Regions from separate parts of the Actinoallomurus bryophytorum genome, predicted to be linked through region 1. Evidence: riboswitches for the same ligand, from Rfam matches in the RefSeq annotation. Region 1 holds a riboswitch; the other holds the start of a gene.

Evidence for each region. A riboswitch is a leader RNA that binds a small molecule or an ion and turns the genes downstream of it on or off. The one in region 1 is predicted to bind cyclic di-AMP.
Region 2: another riboswitch for cyclic di-AMP. It lies ahead of FB559_RS28850 (C40 family peptidase); the one in region 1 lies ahead of FB559_RS27855 (CHAP domain-containing protein).

The regions. Positions count from the first base shown of each region.
Region 1 covers NZ_VFOZ01000001.1:5,940,048-5,954,521, forward strand. The annotation lists gene FB559_RS27800 (hypothetical protein) at 1-653, shown strand, start outside; gene FB559_RS27805 (hypothetical protein) at 899-1,189, opposite strand; gene FB559_RS27810 (Rieske (2Fe-2S) protein) at 1,468-2,457, shown strand; gene FB559_RS27815 (hypothetical protein) at 2,494-3,132, opposite strand; gene FB559_RS27820 (FAD-dependent oxidoreductase) at 3,238-4,785, opposite strand; gene FB559_RS27825 (class I SAM-dependent methyltransferase) at 4,782-5,468, opposite strand; gene FB559_RS27830 (lycopene cyclase domain-containing protein) at 5,465-5,785, opposite strand; gene FB559_RS27835 (lycopene cyclase domain-containing protein) at 5,782-6,117, opposite strand; gene FB559_RS27840 (phytoene/squalene synthase family protein) at 6,150-7,103, opposite strand; gene crtI (phytoene desaturase family protein) at 7,100-8,671, opposite strand; gene FB559_RS27850 (RlpA-like double-psi beta-barrel domain-containing protein) at 8,829-9,434, opposite strand; gene FB559_RS27855 (CHAP domain-containing protein) at 9,521-10,255, opposite strand; cyclic di-AMP (ydaO/yuaA leader) riboswitch at 10,299-10,442, opposite strand; gene FB559_RS27860 (sirohydrochlorin chelatase) at 11,006-11,770, opposite strand; gene FB559_RS27865 (phosphoadenylyl-sulfate reductase) at 11,752-12,465, opposite strand; gene FB559_RS27870 (PDDEXK family nuclease) at 12,462-12,656, opposite strand; gene FB559_RS27875 (nitrite/sulfite reductase) at 12,653-14,305, opposite strand.
Region 2 covers NZ_VFOZ01000001.1:6,138,844-6,153,317, reverse strand. The annotation lists gene FB559_RS28860 (CHAP domain-containing protein) at 1-447, shown strand, start outside; gene FB559_RS28855 (hypothetical protein) at 772-1,149, shown strand; cyclic di-AMP (ydaO/yuaA leader) riboswitch at 1,477-1,651, shown strand; gene FB559_RS28850 (C40 family peptidase) at 1,663-2,667, shown strand; gene FB559_RS28845 (class II 3-deoxy-7-phosphoheptulonate synthase) at 2,788-4,119, opposite strand; gene FB559_RS28840 (tetratricopeptide repeat protein) at 4,300-5,628, shown strand; gene FB559_RS28835 (DegT/DnrJ/EryC1/StrS family aminotransferase) at 6,548-7,672, opposite strand; gene FB559_RS28830 (M50 family metallopeptidase) at 7,774-8,511, shown strand; gene FB559_RS28825 (COG4315 family predicted lipoprotein) at 8,513-9,097, opposite strand; gene FB559_RS44885 (COG4315 family predicted lipoprotein) at 9,206-9,796, opposite strand; gene FB559_RS28815 (hypothetical protein) at 10,032-10,961, opposite strand; gene paaI (hydroxyphenylacetyl-CoA thioesterase PaaI) at 11,499-11,942, opposite strand; gene FB559_RS28805 (putative leader peptide) at 12,072-12,161, shown strand; gene FB559_RS28800 (ABC transporter substrate-binding protein) at 12,298-14,016, shown strand; gene FB559_RS28795 (ABC transporter permease) at 14,123-14,474, shown strand, end outside.

The DNA of each region.
Region 1 (14,474 bases):
AAGGCCATTACGCCATGACGACGTCCTCGGACTTTCTGGATGAGGCCATCACCCAGACCGCTCAGCTCCCCGCGAACGAGCAGGGCGGCCCGGACTACTACCTCATCGAGCAGACGAGCAACGCCACCGTCGGCTTCTACGCGGAGCATCCGAGCTACCCGCAGGTGCGACGCATCGAGGTCGAGGAGGCCGAGAAAGAGGGCGCGCCGAAGATGTGCTTTCTGCCCTGGCATGACAGCAAGCTGACCTACTGCAAACTGGAGAACGACGCTCATCTCGTGCTGACGGGGCCTCTTAACGGCTGCTCCGTCTTCGTGGTCGAGGTCGCCGTCGGCGAGGATGGGAAGGAAACCTATCTCTTCCACGTGAACGCGAACAGCTCCGGAAGCGGCAGCTACTCCGAGGCGCAGAGAGCCAAGTTCGACGCCGCCCTCGTTCGTCTGTGGCCGGACAGAAAGCGAACTCTCACGCAGCAGCTCAAGTTCACAGACTACGGGCCCAGGCAAAAAGGCATGGAGGCGGAGGCCGTCGTCTACGGAACGAGACGCAACGACGACTGGCGGTTCTCCTACTACGTCATTGACATCAACAATAAGGAATGCAAGCTGAGGGACGGCACGCCCAGCCCCCTGCCGGCGGGGTCGGCCAAATGAGGTCAACCCGACCGGGGCCGGCCGCCAGGACCTCGTCGGCCCTCTCGCAAGGGTCCGCGGCGGGCTCGAAGTGGTGTACGTCGCAGGCCACGTGACCGAGCAGGCCGCGGAGGGTGTCGCGTTCGGCGGGGGTCAGGGCGCCGAGGGCGGCACCCTCCGCGTCGCGTACCCGGCGTACGAGCTCCTCGAAGGTGCCGAGGCCGGCCTCGGTCGCGACGACCGGCCCTGTCCCCGGGGCCGGTCGCTCAGGGGTAATCGACGACCAGATGCTGGATTATCTTGCACCGGCGCACATGCCGCTTGCACATGGCGGCCGGTGTGACCGTGTTGCCGCCGACATTGATATTTCGAATGTGCTGAATGTCGTTGCTGATGCTTGGGCTGTTGATGACGAACGAGTTCCTGTTGTGCCGGCCGTTCCCGAGATTGCCGACGGGACCGCCGCTGCCCTGGGAGATCGCGGATGAGGCGACGCCGGCACTCGCGTCCGCCTCGATCGACAGACCGGCCCCCAGAGCGAGCGCGACCACACCCACGCGAGCCAGCGAGTGCAGCCTCCTGTGCGGGTCCACGGTCGCTGTGCTGGCGCATCGATAAGCCACTCGAACATTCCCGTCTGCCGGACTGTGAATGAACGGACGCCCTCGTGAACTAGATATAGGGCATAAGTTCGTATTCCCCGCCGCCCGCGCATTGATGACAGTCTGGATAATTTTGGCACAGATGATTGCCTCATCTTTGCTCTCGCACCGGCCGCCACCGGGAAGTAACGCGCACATAAGCGACGGCGCCGTGCCGGAGGGGGCGAGAGGACATGGAGGACGGCCCTCTCGATCCCGGAAGATGGCCGCTGCGGCGCGTGCCGCGTCTGCGGTGGGCGGCGCAGTCGCCCACGGCGGGGCAGGCGGATCCGGCGGTGATCACGGCGGCGCTCAAACGGGCCCAGGCACGGCCGTCGGGCAACTGGTTCGTGGTCGCCGCGAGTGGCGACGTACGCGCGGACCGGCCGTTCGGCACCCGGGTCATGGGCCAGGAGCTCGTCCTCTGGCGGGACCGGACGGGGCTGCCGGTCGCGGGACCGGGCGCCTGCCCGCACCTCGGGGCGCCGCTGGCGCGGGGCCGGGTGGACGACGGCTGCCTGACCTGCCGATGGCACGGGCTGCGGCTGCCCGCCGAGGGCACCGAGGAGTGGCGTCCGCTGCCCGCCTACGACGACGGGGTGCTGCTCTGGGTGCGCCTGGACCGGTCCGGCGGCGAGACGCCCCTGCCCGAGCCGGTGGCGGCGGCCCGGCCACGGCCGGAGAGCGGAGTCGGCGCGGTCGCGCGCCTGGCCGGGGTGTGCGAGCCGGGTGACGTCGTCGCCAACCGGCTGGATCCCTGGCACGGCGTCTGGTTTCATCCGTACTCCTTCACGCGCCTGCGCGTGGTGTCGGTGCCGGACGCCGCCGACGACCGGTTCCTGGTACGCGTGACGTTCCGCGTCGGCCCCTGGCTGGGCGTTCCGGTGCTGGCCGACTTCAGCTGCCCCGAGCCCCGTACGGTGCTGATGCGCATCGTCGAGGGAGAGGGCGCGGGCAGCGTGGTCGAGACGCACGCCACCCCGCTCGGCCCCGGCCGGGACGGCCGCCCGCGTACGGCGGTCGTCGAGGCGGTGATCGCCGTGTCCGCGCGACCGGGCTTCGCCGTGGCGCGGACCGCCGCGCCGCTGCTGCGGCCGTTGATGCGGCGCGGCGCGACCCGCCTCTGGCGGGACGACCTCGCCTACGCCGAACGCCGTTACGCGCTGCGCTCCGGCACCACCTGACGCTTTCTCTGCCCGCCGCCCCCACAAGGCGGCGTGTCATGCCGTGAGGCGCCCGGCGATCGTGGCCAGCCGGTCCAGCGCGGCATCGACCTGGTCGAGGGGAATGCCGGGCGCCGACGGAGCCCGCGTCCACGTCAGGATGGACGTACCCGAGACCCGCCACGCCCGTGCGGGCCCGTCGAGCAGCACCGGCGCCAGGTCGCCCAGCGCCCTGTCCGCCCACACGGGGTCGCCGGCGTCGACGTGGAAACGCTCGTCCACACGCGGATCGCCGATCGTGACACCCGGCCGCGCGAGTGGCACCGGCGTGCGAGGCGTCACCTGCACGCGCGGCACCGGAGCAGGCAGGTCCAGCAGGGCGGCGATCCAGTGGCGCGAGTTCTCCCGGCCACGGCGGCCGAAGCCGTCATCGAGGATCTCCTGCTCCCGCGTGTACGCGAAGACGATCGCGGACCGGTCGCGGTACACGCCGCGCATGACGTCCGACAGCCGGTGCCGGTGGCGGCCGAGCACCGGGTACGGGAACGCGTCCGGGGCACGCTCGGGCAGGTGGAACGGCTCACCCCGCAGGCGATCGAGGAGCGCGCCTTCCTCCTTGCCCGAGGCGGCGAAGGTCCAGCCGCGCTCCGCCGCGAACGCCCGTGTCGCGCGGAGCCGCCTGCCGAAGCCGTTCATGAGTCCCCTCCGTGACGATCGGCCTGAGCCGGCCACCGCCCGACCCGGCAATGGTGACCGCGCCGGCGTACGGGACGCGACGCGGTGAGGTGCATGGAACGACACTCACAGACCCGCGGGCACCGGCGGAACGGCCCCGCCGCGCCACCGCGCGGGAACGAGCCGGCCGCGCAACGGCACGGTCGTCAGCGGATGCCCGGCCAGGCCCCAGCCGGACAGCAGCAGGTTGGCGGCGTGCCAGCCGGTCGTCGCGGCGCGCTCCATCAGCGCCACCGGCAGGTCGATCCGTACACCGTCGCCGGCCAGCACCAGCCCCGGTGCGGGTCCGGCCACGGCCGGCCGGTCGAAGAACGTCCCGGGGGCGAACAGCGGGCAGTCCTCGTGCCACTCGGTGAACTCACCCACCTCGCCGGCGCGTGCGGTCTCGGGGTAGACCTCGTGCAGCCGCCCCAGAAGACGAGCCGAGGTCTCCTCACGCGGAGCCGAGACGGCGTAGGCGTGCAGTTCGACCACCGAGCCCCCGGCGCGCAGGGCCCAGGCGGCCGCGTCGCGGTCGTACCGCTCCAGCACACTGATGTTGTCCAGCGGCGCCAGGCCGCCGGTGGCCAGGAAGGCCGGCCGGTCCGCGGCGACGGGCCGGTCCAGCCACAGCCGCCGGACCAGGAACGGCGGCGCCGTGCGCAGCGCGGCGATCCGCCGCCGCCATCGCGGCGTGCCGAGTGCGGGGGAGGCCGCGACGAGCTCGCGCAGCGCCGGGACGTCGAGGGCGAGCACGACGGCGTCGGCACGTACGTCCTCGCCCCCGATCTCCACCGTGAACCCGTCCGGTCCGGGGCGCACGGCGCCGACCGCGGTCCGCAGCCGCACCCGGGCGCCCAGCGCGGCCAGGCGGTCGCCGAGCGGTGTCCACAGCCCGGACGGCGGCACGCGCGGCACGTCGAAGAGCAACCCCTCGGCGGAGCCGAGGAAGTACAGGTGGAACATGACCGCCAGCTCGGCCGCGGAGAGCCGGTCGGGCGGGGCGAAGAAGCTGCGCGAGAACACCTCGAAGGCCAGATGCCGCGCCGCCGCGGGGAACCGCAGCCGCGCAAGGAACTCCTCGGCGTCCATGTGGTCCAGCCGCCGGTACGTCGCGGGCACGCTGACGTCCGCGAGCGGCAGCGCCGCACGCGCGTCGAGGCGCAGCAGGTCCCGTGGTGTGAAGGTGGGGCTACGGGCGGCGAAGGCGAGGGCGTTCCACGGTGGGGTGCGGGGCAGGGCGCGGAAGGTGTCGACACGCCCCGCCGCGTCCAGCAGCGGGTAGTCCGGCACCGGGGCGAGCAGGCGGAGGCCGGGGTCGGTACGGCGCAGCAGCGCCCGCAGGTTGTAGTACTGGCGGAAGAAGGCGTGGAAACCACGGCCCATGCTCACGCTCGTGCCGTCGGGCAGCGTCTCCGTCCAGCTGCCGGCCCGGCCACCGAGATGGCCCTGGCGTTCGCACAGCTCCACGGCGACGCCGCGTTCGGCCAGGGCGGTCGCGGCGGCGAGCCCGGCGATCCCGCCGCCGACCACGACCGCGCGCGGACGCCGGGACAGCAGCCGGGCGTCGGGCAGCCCCGCGGGCGCCGGATGCCGCACCCGGCGCCGGTCCCGGCCCTCGGCACCGCCGCTCATGGCCGCCGGCCACGGAACGCGTGCACGATCCCACGCTGCCAGCCGCTCATCGCCGCGGTCCCGACGTCGGCGAACCCCGTACGGCGCAGCCGGTCCGCGAACGTCTCGGGACGGTCGAAGTCCAGCGCGCTGCGCCACAGATAGCGGTACAGGCCCGCGTCGCCGGTCATCAGCCACCCGGCCGGGATGATCACGCTCCAGCACACCGTGTGCCAGACCAGCCGGGTGAGGGGGTCGTCCCGTACCGAGTAGTCGTGCACGACCAGCGACCCACCGGGCCGCAGCAGGGCGAGCAGCGTGCCGAGGGTGGTGTCCGGGTCGGGCAGGTTGCGGATGAGGTACGCGGCGAAGATCCCGTCGAAGGGTTCCCCGGAGAGATCCTCGACGCGGCGGTGCGTGAACTCCACGGTCGCGGGCCATGACTTCGCCCTCGCACGCGCGAGCATGCCGGCCGAGGCGTCCAGGCCGACGATGCGCGCACGTGGCGCCGCCGCCAGCAGTGCCGCGGTGGAGGCGCCGGTCCCGCATCCGGCGTCGAGCAGCCGTACGCCGTCGCCGCCTTCGGGGAACCGGAACGCGCGGGCGGAGCGCCGCAGGTGGGCGTGGTACCCCGGGTTCGCGCCGACGAGCCGGTCATAGGCAGGGGCGCCCCGGTCGAAGGCGGCCGTCACCTGCTCGCTCACGTGCCCTCCCGGCGGTCCGGCGTACGGTGCCAGGCGAGGAGGGTGGCCGTGACCAGGGTGAAGCCGAACAGGAAGTCCTCGACGGGGATGTCGAACGGGACCCGCAGCCCGCTGAGCTGGTGCGGGTCATAGACGACGACCGGTGCCGACAGCTTGGTCAGCCAGCCGTCGACCGCGACCTGGAAGCCGAACACGATCGCCATCGTGATCCAGTAGTGGCGCTGCCGGAACAGCCCCGTTCGCAGCCGGAGCAGCTCGATCGCGACCACCGCGGCCACCGAGGCGACGGCCGGCAGTGTGTACCCCAGCCCGTTCACCGCGCGTCCTGCCCGTACGGCTGCCGGACCGGTGACAGCCGCCTTACGGTCTCGAAGGTCAGCACGGCGCAGACCGGGACGACGAGGAAGAACAGCGCCTCCTCCAGCGGCAGCGACAGCGGCAGGGCCAATCCGGTGACGTAGCGCGGGTTGTAGCTCCACACGCCGGCCGCGATGGCGATGACGTCCCAGCCGGCGAACACCGCCGCGACGGGCAGCACGGAGCGTGTGAGCCGGCCGGGCCGCCGGTAGACGCGGCTGCCGGACAGCTCGAGGGGCAGCGTGACCGCCGCGCATCCGGCCAGCAGCAGCAGATACTGCAGGTGGTCCATGGTCGATCCTTTCCGCACGTACGGGCCGCGGGTCACGGCAGCTCACGGGCTGGGCGCGTACCGGCGCGCGCCCACAGCGCACGCGTCAGCGCGCTCCCGGCGAGGGTCAGCCGCCGGCCGGTGCCCACCGACACACGGCCCGCGAAGACGTTGTGGTCGCGTGCCTCGATGCGCTCCAGGATGTGGGCGTAGAGGGTGCAGGCCGTTGCCACGCAGGGCCGGGACGCCGGATGGAGCAGCGCGATGGCGGGACGCGCCAGGTCGTAGACGGCGCGGGTCCGGGCGATCTGGTCGGCGAGCGCGCGCCGTACCCGTGGCTCGGGGCGCCCGGTCTCCCGGCAGCGGGCGAGCAGGGTGCGGTCGACCCCGTAGACGGCGAGCTCGTCGGCGGGCAGATACAGCCGGCCGCGGTCGAGGTCCTCGGCCACGTCGCGCAGGAAGTTGGTCAGCTGGAACGCCCGCCCGAGCGCCGCGGCGCCGGGAGCGGCCTCGGCCGGTTCGCACACCGTGCCGAGCACGGGCAGCAGTTGCAGCCCGATCACCTCGGCCGAGCCGTGCATGTACTCCCGTAAGGCGGCCCGGGTCGGATAGCCGCTGACGGTGAGGTCCATCCGCATCGAACGCAGGAACGCCGTGAACAGCGCGCCGTCGATGCCGAACCTGGTGGCGGTGTCCACGACGGCCGCGAGCACCGGATCCTCGCTGCGGCTCCCGCGCAGTCCGGCGCCGAGAACCGCCTCGAGGCCGTCGAGCCGGGCCATGGTCTGGGCGGCGTCCACGCCCGCCGCCGGCTCGTCGACGAGGTCGTCGGCGTAACGGGCGAAGCCGTACAGAGCGTGGATCGCCGGTCGCCGGGCGGGCGGCAGGAGCCGGGTGGCCAGGAAGAAGGTGCGCCCGTGCCGGGCGTTGAGCGCCCGGCACCGGGCGTAGGCGGCACGCAGCGAGGGATCCGTGATCCCAGCGGCGTCCAGCTCCCGGCCCGTCATCGGCCACGGTTCATTGGTCCCTCACCGCTCCTCACTCGCTCCGCGTCCGGCTTGCCTCGCGGCGCCGGTGCCGGTTCCGCGGCACGTCGCGGGCGTGCGACGGGCATGCCGGTGACCCGGTCGGCGGCCAGCCGTCCCGACAGCAACGCGGTCGGGATGCCGACGCCGGGTACGGTGCCGCAGCCGGCGAGCACCACGTTGTCCGTCGTACGGGGCAGATTGGCGGGGCGGAACGGCCCGGTCTGGCCGAACGTGTGCGACAGGCTGAACGGCGTGCCCGCGATCAGCCCCTGGCGGCCCCAGTCGGCGGGCGTCAGGACGTGCAGGATCTCCGCCTCTCCGCCCAGCCCGCACCGGTCGGCCGCGAGGCCGGCCACCTCGCGGGCGTACGACGCGCCGATCCGGTCCCAGTCGAGATCGCCTCGCGCCAGGTTCGGAGTGGGGGCGAGGACGGACACGAGCTGCCGCCCGTACGGGGCGAGCGCCGGATCCGTGGCGGTGGGCCGGGTCAGCGCCAGTGAGGGGTCGCGCATCAGGCGGCCGTCGCGGATGAGGTCGTCGAAGGTCGTCCGCCAGGCGCGGCCGAACAGCAGGTTGTGGTGCGCCGTCCCGCCGGGGCCGGGCACGCTGAGGTGCGCCACGACCGCCGATGGCGCGGCGACCAGCGGGTACGGCCGTCGCGGGACATGACCGAGCAGCCGGTAGGCGGTCGTGAGCTCGCACGTGAGCACGACGGCGTCGCATTCGATCCGCTCGCCGTCCGCGGTGTGCACGGCGGTGACCCGGCGATCGCGGCGCTCCAACCCGGACACGGTGATGCCGCAGCGGAGGTCCACACCGGCGTCCGTGGCGGCACCGGCCAGGGCGTCGGGCAGCGCCCGCATTCCGCCGCGCGGGAAGTACACGCCGCCGACGGTGTCCATGTAGGCGATCACCGCGTACAGCGCCGGTGCGCGTCGTGGCGACAGCCCCGCGTACAGGGCCTGGAACGTGAAGACCCGGCGCAGCCGCTCGTCGCGTACGAACCGGCCGACCGCGCGGTCCCAGCGTCCGAAGCCGCCCATCGCCGCCAGGCGCGCCAGCCCGGGTGTCAGCAGGCCGAGCGGAGAGTCGACGTTCGCGGCGATGAACCTCGCGTACTCCACCTCGTACAGCCGGGTCAGCCAGTCGCGCAGCCGCGCGTACCCGGCCGCCTCGCGCGGTCCGGCGAACGCGCGGACCTCCTCGGTCATGGCCTCGCGCCCGGTGCGTACGTCCAGGGAGGTCCCGTCGCAGAAGTAGGCGCGGTACGCGGGGTCCAGCCGGGTCAGCGGCAGCCGGTCGGCCAGTGAGGCGCCGACGGCGCCGAGGGTCTCTCCCACGATCTCCGGCATGGTCAGCACGGTCGGCCCGGTGTCGAGCCGGTACCCGCCCACGTCGCGGCGCCCGGCCCGCCCGCCCGGGACGGCCTCACGCTCCAGGACCGTCACGGTACGGCCGCGACCGCACAGGTGCAGGGCGGCGGCCAGCCCGGAAAGTCCCGCACCGACCACGACGACATGGTCGGTCCTGCCGAGGACGCTGCGCATGTGGCAACGAATACCCCGCTGACCAGGTCGTTTACACGACCTCCCAGGCCATGATTGCGCCGGGACCGAGCCGCGCGGCACATGGTTCGGGGCCCCTCAGGACTACGAGGGGCCCCGAACGCCCCCCAGGGGGGAAGGGGGGCGGGAAAGAAGGTTCTTACTTCTCGGACACTCCGGTCGCCATGTCGTAGCCGGTGCCGGAGTGGCGGTAGACGGGGCCGGTGCCCAACTGGAGCACCTGAAACTTGATCGGGACCGAGTTGGACCGGGTGCCGGTGAGGTACTGCATCATCTCCTCGGACAGGTCGACGATGGCCGGCGGGTTGTGCTGGGCCACCGCCCACTCCGCGGGTCCGAAGTCCTCGACCACGCCGACGGCGCTCTTCTTGCCGATGGTGACCTTCACCTTGGTGCCGAGTGGCCAGTAGGGGCTGGCCAGGGTGTGGTACGACATCGGCTTGCCGGACGCGGTCTGCGCGTCCCAGAACGATGTGCCGGTGGAGATGCCGCCCGGCAGCGCGGCGGCCTTCTTCTCTGGCGCGTGCGAGGGCAGCTTGAGCCCGTGGCCCACCTCGCCGGGGACCAGGCCGGAGACGCCTCTCGACGCCTCGACGGTGCTGGCGCTGGCCGCCTTGGCCGGCGGAGCCTCCGTGTGGAGGACGGCGACGGAGAGCCCGGCGCCGACCACGGCGACTCCGGTCACCGCGGTCGCGATCGTCTTGGCGGAGAACCGGTCGAAAGTGTCACGACGGAAATTGATCATGGGGGGAAATGCCTCTCAGCACAGGGGGATTTGGGGGGATGTGCAGGCTGAACACACCGGTCGGCGAGCGGCCGGGGAGGCGTGGGTCAGGCGTTGTCGGAGCTGTACTCGGGGTAGCCGTAGCCGACGACCGACGACACGTCACGGGTGCGGATCTTGACGGCGTTGTCGGTGTTGCCCTCGATGGTCTGGATGGTGCCGTTGTGGTTGTCCTTCATGACCATGCCGACGTGGTCGATGCTGTCGATCGACTTGCTGCCGCTCCAGGAGAAGAACACGACCGCGCCGGGCGTCGCGTTCTGGCCCCAGCGGCCCTGGTCCTTGAACCACTGGGCGTGTGTACGGGTGAACGCGTCCGCGCCCATCCCCTTCACACCCAGCTGCGCTCCGATCCAGGAGACGAACATGTCGCACCAGTTGGCGTTGGCGTAGTCCGAGACCTTGCCGCCGTCGCGCTTGACGCCGCGCTCGGCCCAAGGGGAGGAGACGAACCACTTCTGGAACTTGGTGCCGCCGCCGAGGGAGTCCTCGGTGACACCCACCTGGGCGGAGGCGAGCTTCAGCGCGTCCGCCGCGGTGGGCGTCCAGGCACGGCCACCCTTGAGGGCATTGGTAATACCCTTACCGGGCAGAGGTACCTGCGCCACAGGGTGCGGCGCCTTCGAGGGCGCTGCGGCACGGGGTACCACCGCCAGCGCTCCGGCTGAGATCGCGTTGACCTTCTGAGATGAGTGGGCAGGGGCCGCCGCGATCAGGCTGATCGCGGTCGCACCGGCCGCCGCGACGCCCGCGAGGGCTCCGCCGAACTTGGTGGCCTGCATTACACGGCATGACTTCGTGTGTCGACCTGACACGATGGGGTACTCCTTCGCTTCCATGCCGCTTACCGGGTTAGCTGACGGGTTCGGGCGTGGAAGCTGCCCTACGGCGCATTGGGGATGCGTCGATTCACCCCAGTGGTGCGGTGGGTCCCCGGTTCCGCGATGGCGGATTCAGCGGGAGCCGTCCGTGACATGGACGGCTCTTTAAGAGACAGGGGGAAAGGGGGGCCGCGATCGATCCGCGGCCGATGTATTCAGGTCTAGGGGGTCTTGTACGACATGGCGTGGGTCCTTACTCCAGACGCCTACCGGGCTGGCTGCGGTTCGGGCGTCAGAATCGCCCTACGGACACGCTGGAGGCGTGCCGACTCACCTCAGGAGACACATGGGGTCCCCGGCTCCGCCTGCTCAGGCGGATGCGGCGGGCCGCACCGGCATCAGAGGTGATCCATTAGGGGGGATCCCGGGAGATGCGCGGGAGCGACGCGTTTCTTGGATATGAGCCGCCTCGGCCCTGGAAGGGGGGCCCCTCTCACGCTTCCTCGCGTGCCGCACGTCTCGCGTGCTGGTGGGCAGGCCCTGGCCGGCGGATATGGTTCGGACGACGCATGGGGGGCGTCGCCGGTCAACCGAACATAGCAAACATATTTCGGGCCGTAAAGGCCAAATATGGACATGCACCCCATCTGACCTGGGAGAAGATCACGGGCCGGGCGTCCAGACCCCGGATCCCCGGCGAACAAAGGGGTTTCAGCCGACGGCGGCTTGATCACCCAGCGTGATGATCTCATCGTGGCGCTGGATGATGATCTCGGCCAGCTCCGGCGCGGGGCCGAGCGCCGCCGAGACCGCCTCCGCCCCGGCCGCGAGCGACTCCTCACGGACCTTGTCGGCGAAATGGCCCGGAGCGAGGAAGTAGGAGGCGACCGCGACCCGGCGCGCACCGTCCTCGCGCAGGGCGCGTACGGCCTCGGCCGGCGTGGGGCGCGCCGCGGAGGCGTAGGCGGGGACCACGCGCCCCCAGCCGCGCCAGCGCCGCGCCATGGCGTTGATCGTCGCGTTCGCCGACGGGTCGCTGGAACCCGCCGCGGCCAGCACGAGGGCCGTGCCGGGGTCGGGCGTCACGCCCGCCTCGGCCAGCCTGCGCTCCAGGGCCGCGGTCATCAGCGGGTGCGGGCCCAGCGTGGCGCCGTACCGCACGCGCAGCCAGGGATGGGCCCTGTGGACGTCGGCGAGCGCGCCGGGGATGTCGGTCTTGCTGTGGTACGCCGAGGTGAGCAGCAGGGGGAGCACGACGGCCTCCCCGGTGCCTTCGGCGGCCAGGGCGCCGAGCACCTGCCCCGGGGCCGGCGGAGCGTGGTCGAGGTAGGACGTGAGGACCCGCAGACCCGACCGGCGGCGTACGAGGCCGAGGAGCTCCTCGACCGTCGCCGCCGCTCGCGGGTCACGGCTGCCGTGCGCCACCGCGACCAGCGGTGCGGTGGACACGGACGGCCTCAGAGGTTGATGCCGCATTCGGACTTTCCCGTGCCGGCCCACCGGCCGCTGCGGGGGTCCTCACCGGGCGCGACGCGCTGGGTGCAGGGCTCGCAGCCGATCGAGGGGTACCCGTCGTACTGCAGCGGGTTCACCAGGATGCCGTTGTCCTCGATGTAGGAGGTGAGCTGCTCGTGCGTCCACCGCGCGAGCGGGTTGACCTTGACCTTCCCGCGGGCGGCGTTCCACTCGACGACCCGCGATCCGCGCCGGTGCGAGGTCTCCTCGCGGCGGATGCCGGTGATCCATGCGAGGTACGGGTCGAGAGCGCGGTTCAGCGGCTCGACCTTGCGCAGATGGCAGCACAGGTCGGGGTTGCGGCCGTTGAGCCGTGGCCCGAGGTCACGCTCCTGCTCGGCCACCGTCCGCGACGAGGTCACGTTCACCACGTTGATCGGATAGACGAGCTCGACGGCGTCGCGGGTGCCGATCGTCTCGGCGAAGTGGTAGCCGGTGTCGACGAACAGCACGTCGATACCGGGCCGGATCTTGGCAGCGATGTCCACCAGCACGGCGTCCTTCATCGAGGACGTCACGCAGATCCGGTCGCCGAAGGTCGCGATGGCCCAGCGGACGATCTCCTCGGCCGGCGCCTCCTCGAGGGCGTCCGCGGCCGACTCGACGATGTCGGTGAGGTCGAGTGCGGCCGGCGCGCGTTCGAAGGTGAGGGTCATCTCCTGGCCTCCTTGTGCTCGCCGGACGGCAGCCCGGGATCGGTGGCGGCGCTCAGCGCGCCCGTACCCACGTACCGGAGCCGGAACGCGCGGGTGCAGGCACGGCAGTGCCAGCCACCGTCGCTCTCGTACGGCTCCAGGTCCTCGTCTCCGCAGTAGGGGCAGTAGAACGGAACGGCGCGTTCGGTCATGCGAGATCCCCCTGCTCGGCTCGCTGGACCCAGTCGGCGAAGGACTCGCCGTCGGTCTTTTGCTTCTGGAACCTGCGGAGCACCCGCTCGACGTAGTCGGGCAGCTCGTCGGCGGTGGTCTTGAGCCCACGGACCTTCTTGCCGAAGGCGCCGCCGATCGAACCGCCGAGGTGGATCTGGTAGCCCTCCACCTGGTTGCCGTCGGCGTCCGTGACGAGCTGGCCCTTCAGCCCGATGTCGGCGACCTGGATGCGCGCGCAGGAGTTCGGGCAGCCGTTGATGTTGATCGTCAGCGGCTCCTCGAAGTCCGGCAGCCGCTCCTCCAGCTCGGAGATCAGGTCCATACCGCGCTGCTTGGTCTCGACGATGGCCAGCTTGCAGAACTCGATGCCGGTGCAGGCCATCGTCTGCCGCCGGAACGTCGACGGCCGCACCTGCAGGTCGTTGGCCTCCAGATCGGCCGCGAGGGCCTCGGTGCGCTCCTCGGGCACGTCCAGGATGACCATCTTCTGCTCGGTGGTCGTGCGGACCCGGCCCGAGCCGTACTCCTGGGCGAGATCGGCGATCACATGCAGCAGCTCGCCGTTGATCCGGCCGACCTTGGGCGCGAACCCGACGTAGTAGTTGCCATCGCGCTGGGGACGGATGCCGACGTGGTCGCGGCGGGCACCGGCCGGAGCACCGGGCGCCGGGCCGTCGGGCAGCGCGTAGCCGAGGTAGTCCTTCTCCAGCAGCTCGCGGAAGCGCTCGGGGCCCCAGTCGTTCATCAGGAACTTGATGCGGGCGCGGTGGCGCAGCCGCCGGTAGCCGTAGTCGCGGAAGATCCCGGCGACCCCGGCCCAGACCTCGTGCACCTGGTCCGGCCGGACGAAGGCGCCGAGCCGCTTGCCGAACATCGGGTTGGTGGACAGGCCGCCGCCGACCCAGATGTCGTAGCCCTTCTCGCCATCGTCGTTGACGACGCCGACGAAGGCGATGTCGTTGATCTCGTGGACCGTGCACTGCGCCGTGCAGCCGGACAGCGCCGACTTGAACTTGCGCGGCAGGTTGGAGAACTCCGGGCTGCCGATGTAGCGCTCGTTGATCTCGTGGATCTGCGGCGTGGCGTCGATCACCTCGTCGGCGTCGATCCCGGCGAGCGGGCAGCCGAGGATGACCCGCGGGGTGTCGCCGCACGCCTCGGTCGTGGACAGCCCGACCGACTCCAGCGTCTCCCAGATCGCGGGTACCGACTCGATCTCCACCCAGTGGAGCTGGATGTTCTGCCGGTCCGTCAGGTCGGCGGTGCCGCGTGCGTACTTGGTGGACACGTCCGCGATCGCGCGCAGCTGCTCAGGGCTCAGCTGACCGCCGTCGATGCGGACACGCATCATGAAGTAGCGGTCGTCGAGGTCCTCGTCCTCCAGGATGGCGGTCTTGCCGCCGTCGATACCGGGCCGCCTCTGGGTGTAGAGGCCGTACCAGCGGAAACGGCCGCGCAGGTCGGCGGGGTCGATCGAGTCGAAGCCCGCCTTGGAGTAGATGTCGACGATCCGGTCGCGGACGTTCAGGCCGTCGTCGTTCTTCTTGTTCTCTTCGTTCTTGTTGAGTGGCTCGCGATAACCGAGGGCCCACTGACCCTCGCCTCGCCTCTGCTGACGGGGTGGCATTCTGCGCGTCCTCCGTGTGGTGTGGCGGGACGCGAGGCACGCCGGCAGGTCATACTGCTGGCTCAACATTGAGCTTTGGGACAGACACCGGCACACCGCGCGCCCATGAGGCAATAGCGGTAGATCAGTGTCAACGACAGACGGCGCTGCCCACGCGGAGGTAGTCAAC
Region 2 (14,474 bases), 200 kb from region 1:
GAGGCCCTCACCCAGCAGCCGGGCACACCGCAGTCCGAATTGCAGACGACCGCGCAGCACGACTCCGCGCCGCCGCTGCCGGACCAGCAGGCCGCCCTCACGGGGTTGCTGGCCGTCGTGGTGTTCGGCACGGTGGCACTGGCGCTGAGCAAGTCCAAGGTCCGCGTCCCCATGCCGGCGGCGCCGAACGTACGCGTCCGCAAACGCGGCAAGCACCACCGCACACCCGTGGAGCTGCCCGCCGAGGTCAGCGTGGCCGATCTGGACCTCGCCGAGTCCAGTACGACGATCATGCCGATCCTGTCGGCAGAGGCCGCCGCACTGGCCGAGGACAAGGAGTTCTGGGGCAAGATCACCGAGCTGGAGGAGGACGTCGAGCTGGCGTTCTGGGACACCCTCCACACGGCACTGTCCCAGCCGAGCTCCGCAGAGTCCCTCAACGTGTGAACCCGAGCGGGCCCTCCTCACGACGAGGAGGGCCCGCTCAGTTCTGACAGGCACCGGCGACGAGCCCGCGGCTCCCTCGCGTGAACGCACGCGCCACCGAGGCATCGACGACGCGGCGTCCATCCACGCGCTCCGGCCGAGTGGCCGTCGCCTCCTGACCGACGAGCAGGCGCTGCGGCTCCCGAGAAATGCGGAACCCGATTTATGGGGCTCGCCGCTGGATTCTCCAAGGTGGGTAGTGCGGAGAGGGATGGCGCGTTCCCGCGCCTCCACACACCCGCGGACCATCAGGATGCGGCCTCCGATCCCGATGCCGGCGAACGCATGTTGCGCCATCTCGCGCGGTGTCCCTATCCGTTCGGGTGGCAGGCACTGGCCCGCAATCCGCGTACGCCCGCGTATCTGCTCGGTGAGCTCTGCTCGCGGCGCGACAGCACGTGGAACGGCAACCGGTTGCTGCGGCTGGTGGTCGAGCACCCCAACGCCGATCGCGCGGTTCTGCTCGGCGTGCTGGACGAGCTCGGAAACCGGCTGCGGACGTCGACGAGCCGGCCGTACGCGGCCGTACTTCTGCTCGCGGGCCGGCCGGAGCTCATGCCGGATGAGGTGCGACATCTGGCGGCGCTGCCGGGCGCGTCAGCGCGTATGCGAGGCGGCCTCAGGCGCCGCCTCGCCCGGCGGGAGTCCACGAGTGGCGGATGAGTCTTCACCCGAGGGCCTGAGCCCTCCTCCGGCCGTGGATGCGCCCCGGTCGTTCCGGACGGGACCTTTCTCCTGTTCTCGTGCTGCCGTTGATGATCGGCGGCCTCCAGAGCGTCCTGACGCCGCGTGCGACCGGCAGGGCGCATGTACGAAACGACGGTGGATACACCCCACCAAAACCCTGTGTTCGACTGCGTACTAGGAGTAATGGGCCAGGTCGGTATCACCCACAGTGACCATCCTCAAAGACGGGAGGCCATCTCCGCATGTTCGGGTTGGCCATCCCGTCACGGTCCGTTAATGTCCAGCGGTGTCACCGGCCGGTAACAGGCCGGACCGCCGAATCGTTCGCCGCGCAGCCAGCGCGCCGACGAACCGGGGACCCATTCGCGGAGCTTCAGGGGCTCTCCCCCGCTCCCGGTCCCGGGGTGAATCCGTAACCGGTAGGGCTTCTCCTTGCCCGAACCCGTCAGCTAACCCGGTAGGCGGCCCAGGAGAAAGAGGAGCACCTGAATGGAGCCTTCGCGATCCGCGAAAGCGCATCATAGGAAGCACCGCACGGGCAAGACCGTCGTCACCGGCATCCTTCTCGTCGCCGGACTGAGCGCCCTGCCGGCACGGCACGCCGGCGCCAAGCCGGCTCCCGGTATCGACACTCTCCGGCAGCAGGCCGGCCAGCTCAACACGCAGCTCGAGCAGCTCACTGAGCAGTACGACGGGCTGCGGGTACGGCTGCAGCAGGCACAGCGTGCCGCGGAGGTGGCCAAGGCGACCTCCACCCGCGAGACCAAGGCGCTGAAGAGCATCCAGCAGCGCGTCGGCAGGCTCGCCGCGCTGCGCTACATGCACGGCGGCACCGACGAGGCACCGGCGCTGTTCGCCGCGCCGGACCCGCAGGCGCTGCTGGACCAGGCGGCGACCCTGCACTACTTCACCCAGCAGGACGACACACAGGTCCGGCAGCTCACCCAGGCGATCCAGACCGCCGAACACGCCTGGCAGAACGCCCAGGTCCACGCCACTCAGGCGGCTGGGCTCAAAACACAGCTCAAGCAGAAGAAGGCGACCATCCAAAAGACCCTCGACAAGGTACGCAAACCGCTGCTGAAGGACGCCGTCGAGCGTGCCGGGCGTGGCGAGAGCGTTCCGGTGATCCCCGGGGGCCCCACCAAGGCGATCGGCGCCGTACGCGCGGCGCTGTCGCAGCTCGGCGTCCCGTACGTCTGGGGCGGTGCCACGCCGGGCGGGGGCTTCGACTGCTCCGGCCTGACCATGTGGGCGTACCGCCAGGTCGGCGTGAACCTGCCGCACTACGGCGGCGACCAGTGGAACGCCGGGGTCCACGTCTCCCGCAGCCAGCTGCAACCGGGTGACCTGGTGTTCTTCTACTCCGACATCCACCACATGGGGATGTACCTCGGCGACGGCAAGTTCGTGCACGCGCCGCACACCGGGGACCGGGTACGCGTCGCCGACCTGGCGACCCGGCCCTTCGCCGGCGCCGTACGCATCGTCTGAACAGGCGGGGGCCTCGGGACCGCGAGGGGCGTCCCGAGGCCGTGGAGCCCGTACGGACGGGACCGCGGCGCCCGGCGGCCGGACCAGGCCCGGCCACCTGCCGCCGCGCGCCGCGGGCTCCTACTTGGTCGTGCGGTACATCTCCGCCACCATGAACGCCAGGTCGAGCGCCTGCCCGCGGTTGAGCCTCGGGTCGCAGGCGGTCTCGTACCGCTGGTGCAGGTCGTCCTCGACGATCTCGTGGCCGCCGCCGACGCACTCGGTGACGTCGTCGCCGGTGAACTCGAGGTGGACGCCGCCCGGATGCGTGCCGAGGGCGCGGTGCACGTCGAAGAAGCCGGCCACCTCGTCCACCACGTCGTCGAACCGGCGGGTCTTGTAACCGCTTTCGGCCTCGAACGTGTTGCCGTGCATCGGGTCGCAGATCCACGCGACCTGTGCGCCGCTCGCGGTGACCTTCTCCACCAGCGGGGGCAGGTTGTCGCGTACGAGCTTGGCGCCCATCCGGATGACGAACGTGAGGCGGCCCGGCTCGCGCTGCGGGTCGAGCGCGTCGATCAGGGCCAGGGCGTCCTCGGCGGTCGTCGTCGGGCCGAGCTTGACCCCGATCGGGTTGCGGATGTGGCGCATGAACTCCACGTGCGCGCCGTCGAGCTGCCGGGTGCGCTCCCCGATCCACAGGAAGTGCGCCGAGACGTCGTACGGCAGGCCCGAACGTGAGTCGATGCGGGTCAGGGCGCGCTCGTAGTCGAGCAGCAGCGCCTCGTGGCTGGAGTAGATGTCGACCCGGTGGAACTCCTCGGGGTCGGCGCCCGCGGCGTTCATGAACGCGAGTGCACGGTCGATCTCACCGGCGAGGCGCTCGTAGCGGCGCCCGGCCGGGCTGTTGGCCACGAAGTCCTGGTTCCAGGCGTGGACCTGACGCAGGTCGGCGTACCCGCCCTGGGTGAAGGCACGGCAGAGGTTCAGCGTCACGGCGGCGGCGTGGTAGGCGCGCAGCAGGCGTCCCGGGTCAGGGGCGCGCTCCTCGGCGGTGAAGCCGAAGCCGTTGACCATGTCGCCGCGGTACGCCGGGAGCTCGACACCGTCGCGTACCTCGACCGATTTCGAACGCGGCTTGGCGAACTGCCCCGCCATCCGGCCGATCTTCACGACCGGCACGCTCGCGGCGTAGGTCAGCACGACCGACATCTGCAGCAGCGTCTTGAGCTTGTTGCGTACGTCGTCGGCGGTGGCGCCGGAGAAGGTCTCCGCGCAGTCGCCGCCCTGGAGCACGAACGCCTCGCCGCGCGCGACGGCGGCGAGCTGGCCGCGCAGCAGGTCGCACTCGCCCGCGAACACGAGAGGCGGGAGCTTGGCGAGCTCCGCGGCCACCGCGTGCACCTGCGCCGGGTCGGGCCATTCGGGCTGCTGGGCCGCTGGACGTGATCGCCACGTGTCAAGGAGGTCCACGAGTCCCAAGGGTATCGACCACTACGCCATGCCGGGGCACGCGACCATGCACAACGCGATGTCGTTGCCCAGGGCTTGGCCGGAGTTTTCCGGGTTGATCACTGCGGCTACGGCCGACGCGAAGGTCTGCGATGATGGGCCGACTCCCCGCAGGCAGCCGACCACGCATGAGGTTCTTACATGAGCACCACCAGCCGCGCCTACGACATCTGGCTACGCAAGCCGGAGGAGGCCCAGCAGCTCCTGGAGTCGAAGCGGTCCGACCTCGACGGTGACGGGCTGTCGCTGTTGTCCTGGCTCGTCCTCACCAACGAGCGCGACGACCGCAAGGCCGAGCAGCTCGCCAACACGGCCGTCGCGGCCGGTGGCGACACCCGCTTCGCCACCGCCGCGCTCTCCGAGGTGCACAAGTGGCGGGGCGACTACAACCGCGCCGCGGAGATCGTCCGTGCCGCGCGCGAAAAGTACCCGACCATCCCGTGGTACGCGCTGACGCTGGCCGACATCCTCAAGGACGGCAACCGCATCGACGAGTCCGAGGCCCTCCTCGAGTCCGTCGTCAACGACCCCCAGCTGCGCCGGCACGCGCTGAAGCGGCTGTCGAAGTGGGCGGTGGACCGTGGCGACAACGTCCGCGGTCTGAAATACCAGACCGAGCTGATCGCGCTGGCCCCGGACTACCTCGTGTACGCCTCGGACTACACCCTCCTGGCCCACCTGCGCCTCGAGGCTGGCGACCCCGCGGGCGCGCGTGACGTTCTGCACCGTGGCGCCTCGATCTACTCGGGCAACGCCCAGATCAGGGAGATGCTGCACCGGCAGTTCGGCGAGACGCCGCCGGCGAAGCCCCCGACCGTCGCCCCGGTGGACGAGCGGACCGTCGGCGCGCGCCGCATCCCGATCAAGACCAAGATGATCACGCTGCGCAGCGGCATCCTCCCGATCATCCAGGAGGCCACCAACGGGCAGCTTCGGCCCGACGACATCCTCGCGCTGTCGGAGAGCCCGGCGTCGGCCGGCCAGGGACGCATGATCCCGCTGGAGATGATCACGCCGGAGGGCATGGCCAAGCAGCTCAGCAAGTTCGTCGGCAAGATCGGCCCGCTGCACAGCCCGGCCGGTATGCAGGGCGCGATCCTGGAGGCGGGCCGTACGAAGGTCCTGCTCGGGGCCGCCGCCGGCGCGGCCGGCAAGCTGGTCGGCAAGCGCGGCTGGTTCTACCGCGTCGCCGGGCCGGGCGCCGCGATGATCGACGACGTCGCCGCGGCACTGCCGCCGCACGACCACCACCTGCTCTTCGGCCCCGGCCGCCCGGACAAGCTGTCTGAGGACCTGTCCGCAGCGCTGGGCTGCCACGTCTGCGTCGTCGACGCCAACAACCTCACCGGCGCGTGGGTGGTCGGCGCGTCGGCGGGCGTCGACCGCAAGTGGGTCGAGAAGGTCCTGTCGGACAACCCGGCCGGCAACGAGGACGAGCAGACCCCGATCGTGCTGATCCGCAAGATCTGACGACGAGACGGCGCGCCGCCACGGCTGTCCGGCGGCGCGCATCGTCGTAGGGTTTTCCTCCTCGCTCGCGCCTTTCGCCGGGAGGCCGGCGAGCCGGCCCGACACGGCGCCCCAGCCACCCGCGCGGGGCACCTGCGGCATCGCACGATCCCCTGAGCCGGTGGCGGACCGGTCCGCCACCGGCGCCCCCCGGCAACCCCCTCGCGGGACACCCGCCTTCACCCTCGGCATCGCACATCCCTCTGGAGCCGGTGGCAGACCCGTCCAGCACGGCCCAGCCACCTCCGCCCGGGCACCCGCCTTCACCCTGCGGCTTCGCGCAAATCCCCGAGCCGGTAGCGAACCCGTCCCCCACCACACCCCAGCCCACCCGCCGTCACCCCCGGCATCACGCGATCCCCCGAGCCGGCGGCAGACCCGTCCGGCACGGCACGGCAGCCATCTCCACCTCTCAGCGCCCGGTTTGACCAGGTCAAATAAGGTATCCCGCATGGGCGGGCGGATGGTCGACAGGCGTGGGCGGCGGGTCGAGGTGATCCTTCTCGACCGCTGTGACGGTGGCGGCATCCGCCCGTGGATCCGCGTCTCGTGGCGGGGAGTCCTGCTCGGTCCCGGCTGTGACCGTGGCATGGGCAGCGGTTACTACCGCCGGGTGGAGGACGCCCTCGCGCTCGTCGACGCCGAGAGCCTCGTCGAGATCATCGAGTTTCCCGGGCCGTTAGGACGGACCGGTCCCGTACCGGGACCGGAGATCCTCGGCCCGGCCGGCAGGAAGGCAGACCCGGCCTGCACGAGGGCAGGCCCGGCCCGCACGAGGGAAGGCCCGGCCCGCACGAGGGCAGACCCAGTCCGCACGAGGGCAGGCTCCCGCCGGGCGGCGGGCTTGCGGCGGTCATCCGCCTCCCCGCCCGGCGGGCGCTCACCGGTGCGCGGCGCCGATGGCCTCGCGCGCGGCGAGTGCGATCTGTTCGACGTGCCACTCGCTCAGGCCCTGGTGTACAGGGAGGGCGAGCATCTGGTGGCGCAGCGGCTCCAGCTCGGCGTAGCGCTGACGGTCCAGCAGTGGATGCGGCACCGGCCAGATCTCGATGGACCGTACGCCGCGCTTCTGCAGCTCGGCGATGGTCCGGTCGCGCTCCGGCACGCGTACGGGGAAATAGAGCGGCGCGACACCGTCGGGCAGGCCGCGGAAGCGGTCGAGGCAGACCTCGGGCAGGGAGTTGAGCAGGATCTGGTAGTTGCGGCGCCGCTCCTCACGGATCCGCGCGCCGTCCGCGCCGTGCACGGCCCACTCGGTCATGCGCGAGGCCTTGGACGCCGCGCTCTCCATGTCGGCGACCTCGAGGTTCCACTCGCCGATGACGGTCTCGGTGAGGGTGCCCGCCTCGACCGCCTGCTCGGTCTTGCTGACCTTGCGGAAGACCTTGGTGGCGGGGGCGCGCAGGACCCCGGCGCGCGACTGGGCGGCCCAGCCCATGCCCTGGGAGGCGATCGAGCGTGCCATGCCCTTCCACGGTGGCCGTCCGGTCGCCTCGATGGAGCCGCCGCGGATGAGCACGGCGCCGCCGTCGGGCACGCCCAGCGACTTGCGGGGACAGAAGATGGCGGCGTCGCCGCGCGAGCCGATCGCGCTGCCTCCGTCGTAGGAGAACAGCGCGTGCGCGGCGTCCTCGATCACGCGGGTGCCCGGCGGCACGGGCGGCATCGGGAAGCCGTAGTAGGAGATCAGGTACGTCGCGTCGGACTGCTCGGCGGCCCGCATCAGGTCCTCCTCGTCGACCTGAAGCGTCGGGAAGACCCGGTAGAAGATCACCTCGATGCCGGCCAGCCGAGCCGCCTCGACCTCCGAGCCGCAGTGGTAGGCCGGCATCGCCAGCCGGTGGCCTGGCCCGAGACCGAGGGCCTTCAACGCCAGCCAGATGGCGCCGCGGCCCAGATGGGTGAGGGTGAGCCCGTCCGAGTCGAACGGGAAGAGCCGGGACCGCCGCGTCACCAGGGAGGCCGGCTCGAGTGGCGGATAAACGCTCATCAACGGGTCGCTCATAGTGGCAACACCTTACTGGCCGACATGGGGTTGGATATGGGTTCGCCGGGCCGACGAAACTTCGCGGGCCCCGGGCACGTCGTACCGGTCAGAGGTGATGAATGGACCTGTCCACTCTCGGCGACGTCTGGCATGACGTCGTCGGCACGCAACCGCATCCGCCATGGTGGCTCGTCACGCTCACCGGAGTGGCGGCGCTGGGGGCGGTCTCGGTGCGCTCGGTGTGGCACGTGCTGCGCAACGTCGTGACCATCGCGCACGAGGGCGGCCACGCGGTCGCCGCGCTGGTCACCGGCCGCCAGCTGCACAGCATCCGCCTGCACTCCGACACCTCGGGCGTCACGGTGTCGAGCGGCAAACCGTACGGTCCCGGCATGATCCTGACGGCCTTCGCGGGGTACGTCACTCCCCCGCTGCTGGGCCTCGGCGCCGCCGGGCTGCTCGCGGTCGGACACATCACCGCCCTGCTGTGGGGCGGCATCCTGCTGCTCGCCGCGATTCTCATCCTGATCCGCAACATGTACGGCGTGTTGTCGGTCGTCACGACCGGCGCGGTGTTCTTCGTGGTCTCCTGGTTCGGGTCGTCGACCGTGCAGGCGGCGTTCGCGTACGCCTTCACGTGGTTCCTGCTCCTGGCGGGCGCGCGGCCCGTACTCGAGCTGCAGAGCAAGCGCGCGCGGGGCCGCGCGCCCGACTCCGACGCCGACCAGCTGGCCCGACTTACGGGCATGCCGGGACTGATGTGGGTGTTCGGGTTCGGCATCGTCGCGGTCGTGGCGCTGGTGGCGGGCGGTGTCTGGCTGCTGCCGTCGTCGCTGCCGCAGCTGCCGAACTGGTGACTCACTTCACCTTCTGCCCCTTGTCGGCGTCGATGACGTACCAGGTGGTGCCGTTCGAGGCGACGCCCTGGCCCTTGATGTCACGAGGCTCGGCGTCCCTGGTCGAGTAGTAGAGCGGCCAGCCGTTGTACTCCACCTGGACCGGGCCGTCGGACCGGCCGATCGTGCCCAGCCAGGCGGAGTTCACACCGGGCCCGGCGTTGATCTGGCCGTTGGTGAACAACGGCGGCCACTCCTTCGTACAGGAGCCGGTGCACATGGACTCGAAGTCGGCGTTGTCCTTGGCGGACACGTAGATCGTCCGGCCCTGGCCGTCGACCAGGATCCGGCCGTAGCGCGTCTCCCGGGTGCCGATCTCCAGCGGGACGGTTCCCGGTGCCGGCGACTCCGGGCCCCCGGTCGATGACGGTTCTGGTGCCCCCGTCGGCGGGGGTGTCTCCGCCGACGGGGACGACTCGGGGACGGGCGACGATGGCTGGGCGTACCCGCCCGAACGGGGCAGGGCCGGTTGCCTCCCACCGCAGCCCGAAGCGAACAGGCCGAAGCCTGCCGTCAGCACGCAGGCGACACTGACTGCCTTGCGCATGTGAGTCCACTCCTTCGCACGGAGACGTGAACGGAGTCGACGATCGCGGTGGCGGCGCCGCCCGCGGGCGTGGCCGCCACCGGCGAGGCTTCTTCGGCCTGCTTGCGGCTACTTCTTCTCGAGCTTGTCGCCCTTGCCCGCGTCGACGACGTACCACTTGGCGCCGAACGCCTCGAGACCCTGGCCGAGCATGTCGCCGGGCTTGGTGTCCTTGGCGTAGTGGTAGAGCGGCCAGCCGTGGTACGTGACCTGCTTCGTACCGTCGGACCGGTCGGTCATGCCGAGCCAGGACGCGTTGACGCCGGGGCTCGCGGTGACCTTGTCGGTGGTGAGCAGCGGCGGCCAGGCCGTGGCGCACTCACCGGTGCAGGTGGGCTTGCCGGCCTTGTCCTTCTCGAACAGGTAGAGCGTCATGTCCTTGCCATCGACCAGGATCTTGCCGATGCTCACGTCCTTGGTCTTGACCTCCGCCGGACCGGTCGGCGTCATCGACGCCACGGGCGGCGAGGACTCCGTTCCCTCGGTGGCCGGCGGCGAGGACTCGGGCGCCTCCGTCTCCCCCGGTGATTCCATCCCGGGCGATGACGGCTGGGCGAAGCCGCCCGATGACGGAACGGCCTTGTGCTTGCCGCCGCAGCCCGTCATGAGCATGCCGAGGCTGGTGGCCAACACGCAGGCGGCCTTGACTCCCTTGCGCATTTCTGTCGCTCCTTTCGCACGGTGACGTGGAAGGCACCAGCAGGCGCAGCGACGTAGTCCGCCGTTATGCCCCAGGTTCGCCATAGGCGGGAACGTCTGGCCTGCTTGTCGAGGCCGTCCCCCCGTGTGCCCCCGCACCGAGGTCCCTGCCCGCCCGTTGTTAAATGGGAACCGATTCATTTCTTAACTGAACTTGGGAAAGCGCGGCGTGACATGACGATCCCGAGCGCCGGAATCAGGAGTTCAGCTCTTCCAGCCCTTGTCGGAAAAAGGCGAGAGCGGTCTGCCGCTGGTCGTCGGCGGCGAGGAGCGCGCCGTAGGTGAGGGACGCGCCGCCGAAGGTGGCGTCGGCCCAGAAGGCGCCGCTACGCCTCTGCCACGGGGACACGTAGAGGTAGGGCTCGGGGTGGGCGTCATCGCCGGGGGAGGCGCCGTAGGAGGCACGCCGGCCGGCGGACTCCTCGCCCAGGTCAAGAGCCGGGTCGAAGTGCTCGGGCCACAGCTGCACCCGTCCGGGCGCCAGGGGACGGCCGTCGAAGCGGAGCTGTTCGAGCACCGACCAGGCGAACCCGAACCAGGCGCCCAGCGCCTCGGCGGCGGCAGGGTTCACCGGCAGGTGGGTGTCCGGGGCGGCGGGCGTCGAGGGGCTGTAGACGTCCGGCGGCATCCCGAGGGGTACGCCGGCCAGCATCGCGGCCTCGCCGAGCGTCGCCGGGGTGTGCGAGGTGCCGTCGACGACCAGCCGTCCGTCCTCGACACGGATCTGGCGGCCGGTGCCGAAGTACGGGGTGCCGAAGCCGTGACGGGTGTACCGCAGACCGATCTTGCCGTTGGCGGCGTAGCGTGCGGCCCCGACGACGTGCTCGGCCAGCGCGTGCAGCGAACGACGCGTGGCGACGAAGGCGCGCGGCAGCGGGGCGAGGCGGCGCCAGGCGCCGAGCCAGCGATCGGCACAGAAGCCGGCCAGACCGGGCCGCTCGCGGGTGAGCTCGTCCCAGCTCCGCCCCAGCCCGCTGACGGGCGTGACGAGCCGGACACCGTACGGCCCGGCCAGCGGATCGTCGGCGAACCAGGGCGGCACCATGACGGCGGGCGGGGAGGGCTCCAGCACCCGGACGTCGTACTCACCCCCGAGCAACTCCCACGCTTCCCGCCGCGCGTTCATCGGCCCCCCACCGTCATCGTCCGCCCACCGAGGATCGCCCCCGGCCGAGGCCCGCGGCCGTCGAACGGCGGGGCCGCAATCGGGCTCACGGCCGACCCCACTCGGCCACTGCGATTCCCGCCCCTGACCACATCGTCCGGCCCACCAGGGCGCGGTGTGAGGGCGGCCTCGGAGCGTTGCGGCGTCGCGTTCGGGCGGGTGTCGTGCCGCCCCGGCGGAATGTCGGCGGGCCGGGGTGTGGCCGTAGGCCGGGTCCCGTGCTCAGGGGGCTTCTCGCCCGGCCCGGCAGGGCCGGGGCGGTGAGCGGCGCGTAGCCCCGGCACCCATCTCACCGGGACGCTCCGGGCAGGGCGCGGCTTTTGCCGCCGGGCGCGGTAGTGGGGCGGTGAGGCGTCGGCCTCGCGTGCGGACGGGTCACGTGCCGCCTCGGCGGGCCAGGGGGCCGGGCCGTCCCCATGCGGGGATTCTCAACCGGCCGCGAGTCCGGCGGCCCGTACGGGCGGCGGCGCCGAACGGCGCGTAACCTCGGCGCCGCCCTCACCCGGACGCTCCGGGCAAGGCGCGGCTGTTGCCGCGGAACTCGGCGATGACCTCACCGTCGGAGCGGCGGACGGTCACGTCGTAGATTCCGCTGCGGCCGAAGCGTGCGCGTTCCACGGCGTCGGCGGTCAGTTCGTCTCCCGGCCGCGCCGGGGCGACGAACACCACGTCGGCCGCGGCGGCGACGGTCACGACCTCGTACGTGTTGCAGGCGAAGGCGAACGCCGTGTCGGCGAGGAGGAAGACATAGCCGCCGTGCGCGATGCCGTGGCCGTTGACCATCGTGTCCGTGACGGTCATCCGCGCGCGGGCGCGGCCCGCGGCCACGTCGGTGATCTCGATGCCGAGGTGCTGGGACGAGCGGTCGGACGCGTACATCTTCTCGGCGCAGCGGCGCGCCACCTCATCCGCCTCCGTCACGCTCACCAGTGGACCACGCATCGATGATCAAGGGAACACCCGGCGCGACCACGACCACCCCGACATTCTCTACCTGAAATGTCGGTATATGGTGATCTGCGCACCTGCCCCAGCCGACGACCAGATTGACGTAAGGAGCCAACACCGAGCATGATGCTGACCGTGTATCGGAGCAAGCCCCTCGTCGCTCGCCTGCACGTCGATCTTCGACGGCAGGCCAGCGCGCTGTGCGCGACCTGACCTGAGTCTCCGTCCCTGACCTCCGGGCGCATCGCGCCACCGGTTTCGGTCCTCCTCCTTCCTGGTCAAAGTCACGTCTGTCATTCTCAGTGCAGTCGTGTCAATGTCGCAGTCAACGCGTGAATGAGAACCTCTGATGCGAAGAAGCTCCACCCTGCTCGCCGCCGCCTCTGCCGCCGCTCTCCTCGCCACCGGCGCCGCCGCCTGCTCCTCCAGCGACTCCTCGAACGGCTCCGGAAGCAGCGCGGCCTTCGACCCCCACAACTGCCAGGGCGGCACGCTGTACGTCCTGAACCAGTCCGACGCCACCTCCCACCACCTCGACCCCGCGCGGATCTACACCTCCGGCGGCGGCTCGATCACCTCGCTGATCTTCCGGACGCTCACCACCCGGCACCGCGTGCCCGGTCAGGCGGGAGACCAGGTCGTGCCCGACCTGGCGACCGACACCGGGAAGGCCAGTGACGGCGCCAAGACCTGGACCTACCACCTCAAAGACGGGCTGAAGTTCGACGACGGCACACCCATCACGTCCAGGGACATCAAGTGGGGCGTGGAGCGTGCGTTCGCGCCCGAGCTGCCCGGCGGCATCCCGTACCTGCGTGACTGGCTGGCCGGCGGTGCCGACTACAAGGGCCCGTACAAGGGCAAGGAGCTGGACTCGATCCAGACGCCGGACGACAAGACGATCATCTTCAAGCTGCGCAAGCCCGAGGGCGACTTCCCCTACGTCGCGACGGCGACGCAGTTCGCGCCGGTGCCCAAGGCCAAGGACGACGGCACCGGGTATGAGAAGCACCCCGTGTCGAGCGGCCCGTACAAGGTGGTCTCCCACGAGCAGGACAAGAGCCTCGTGCTGGCCCGCAACCCGTACTGGTCACGCACCCTGGACGACCAGCGGCTCGCCTGCGCGGACCGGGTCGAGGGGACGTACGGCCTCAACGCGGCCGTCATCAACCAGCGGCTCAGCTCCAGCGCCGGCAAGGACGCGAACGCGATCACCGTCGACACCGACCTGTCCCCCGCCGAACTCGCTCGGATCTCCACCGACCCGAACCTGAAGAAGCGCGCGGTCAAGGGCGAGTTCGGCGAGACCGACTACATCGCCTTCGACACGAAGGTGAAGCCCTTCGACGACATCCGGGTGCGTGAGGCGATCTCCTACGCGATCGGCCGCCAGTCGGTCGTCAACGCGGTCGGCGGCAGCTCCCTCGCCAAGGCCGCGACGACCTTCCTGCCCGACCAGGCCGCGTTCGGCTACCAGCCGTACGACTACTTCCCGGCCGGCCCGAACGGCAACGCCGCCAAGGCCAAGGAACTCCTCGCGCAGGCCGGGCACCCGAACGGGCTCACCATCACGCTCGCCCACCGCAACGCCGACTACAACCACGACGGCCCGGCCGTCGCCACCGCCATCCAGTCCTCGCTCAAGCAGGCCGGCATCACGGTGAAACTCAAGCCGTACGACGACGCCGGCTACGGCGACACGGTCCAGAAGCCCTCCACCGAGCCGGGCATGTTCCTCGCCACGTGGGGTGCGGACTGGCCGACCGGCGGCCCCTTCCTGGCTCCGATCTTCGACGGGCGGCAGATCCTCAAGGACGGCGGCAACTTCAACGCCTCCCAGCTGAACGACTCGAAGGTCAACACCGAGTTCGACGCCATCAACACGATCACCGATCCCGTACAGGCCCGCCCACGCTGGGGCGCCCTGGACGCCACGATCGGCAGACAGGCACTCACCGTTCCGCTGATCCACCCGATCTACATCCGGCTGACCGGCAAGAACGTCAAGAACGCCTACCTGGACGAGTGGCGTGGCTCGTACGACCCGGCGATGGTCTCGGTCAAGTAAGAATGACCGCGAGTGAGCCCGACGCAACGAGCGGAGTGGGCGGCCCCCTCCCCGCGAAGCGGCCCCCCAGGCCGCCCGCGGAGCGAGCGAGGAGGGCGAGGGACCAGTGAGCGCTGAACTGGTTACCGAGGCCGGCGTCTCCACGGAGGCGCCGGCCCGCGGCCGTCAGGTACGGCGGCGGCTGCGCGCCGACCGGATGGCCATGGCCGGTCTCGTCGTGGCCGTCCTCATGCTCGTCGCCGCGATCGCCGCTCCCCTGCTCATCCATCTCGAGGGCCAGGACGCCACGACGTTCCACCCCGGGCTGCTGGACTCGGCGCGCGGCGGGGTGCCGCGCGGCTCGTTCGGCGGCGCGGGCGGGGCACACTGGCTCGGCGTGGAGCCGACGACCGGCCGCGACCTGTTCGCCCGCGCGCTGGGCGGAGCGCGGATCTCGTTCCTGGTCGCCTTCGGCTCCC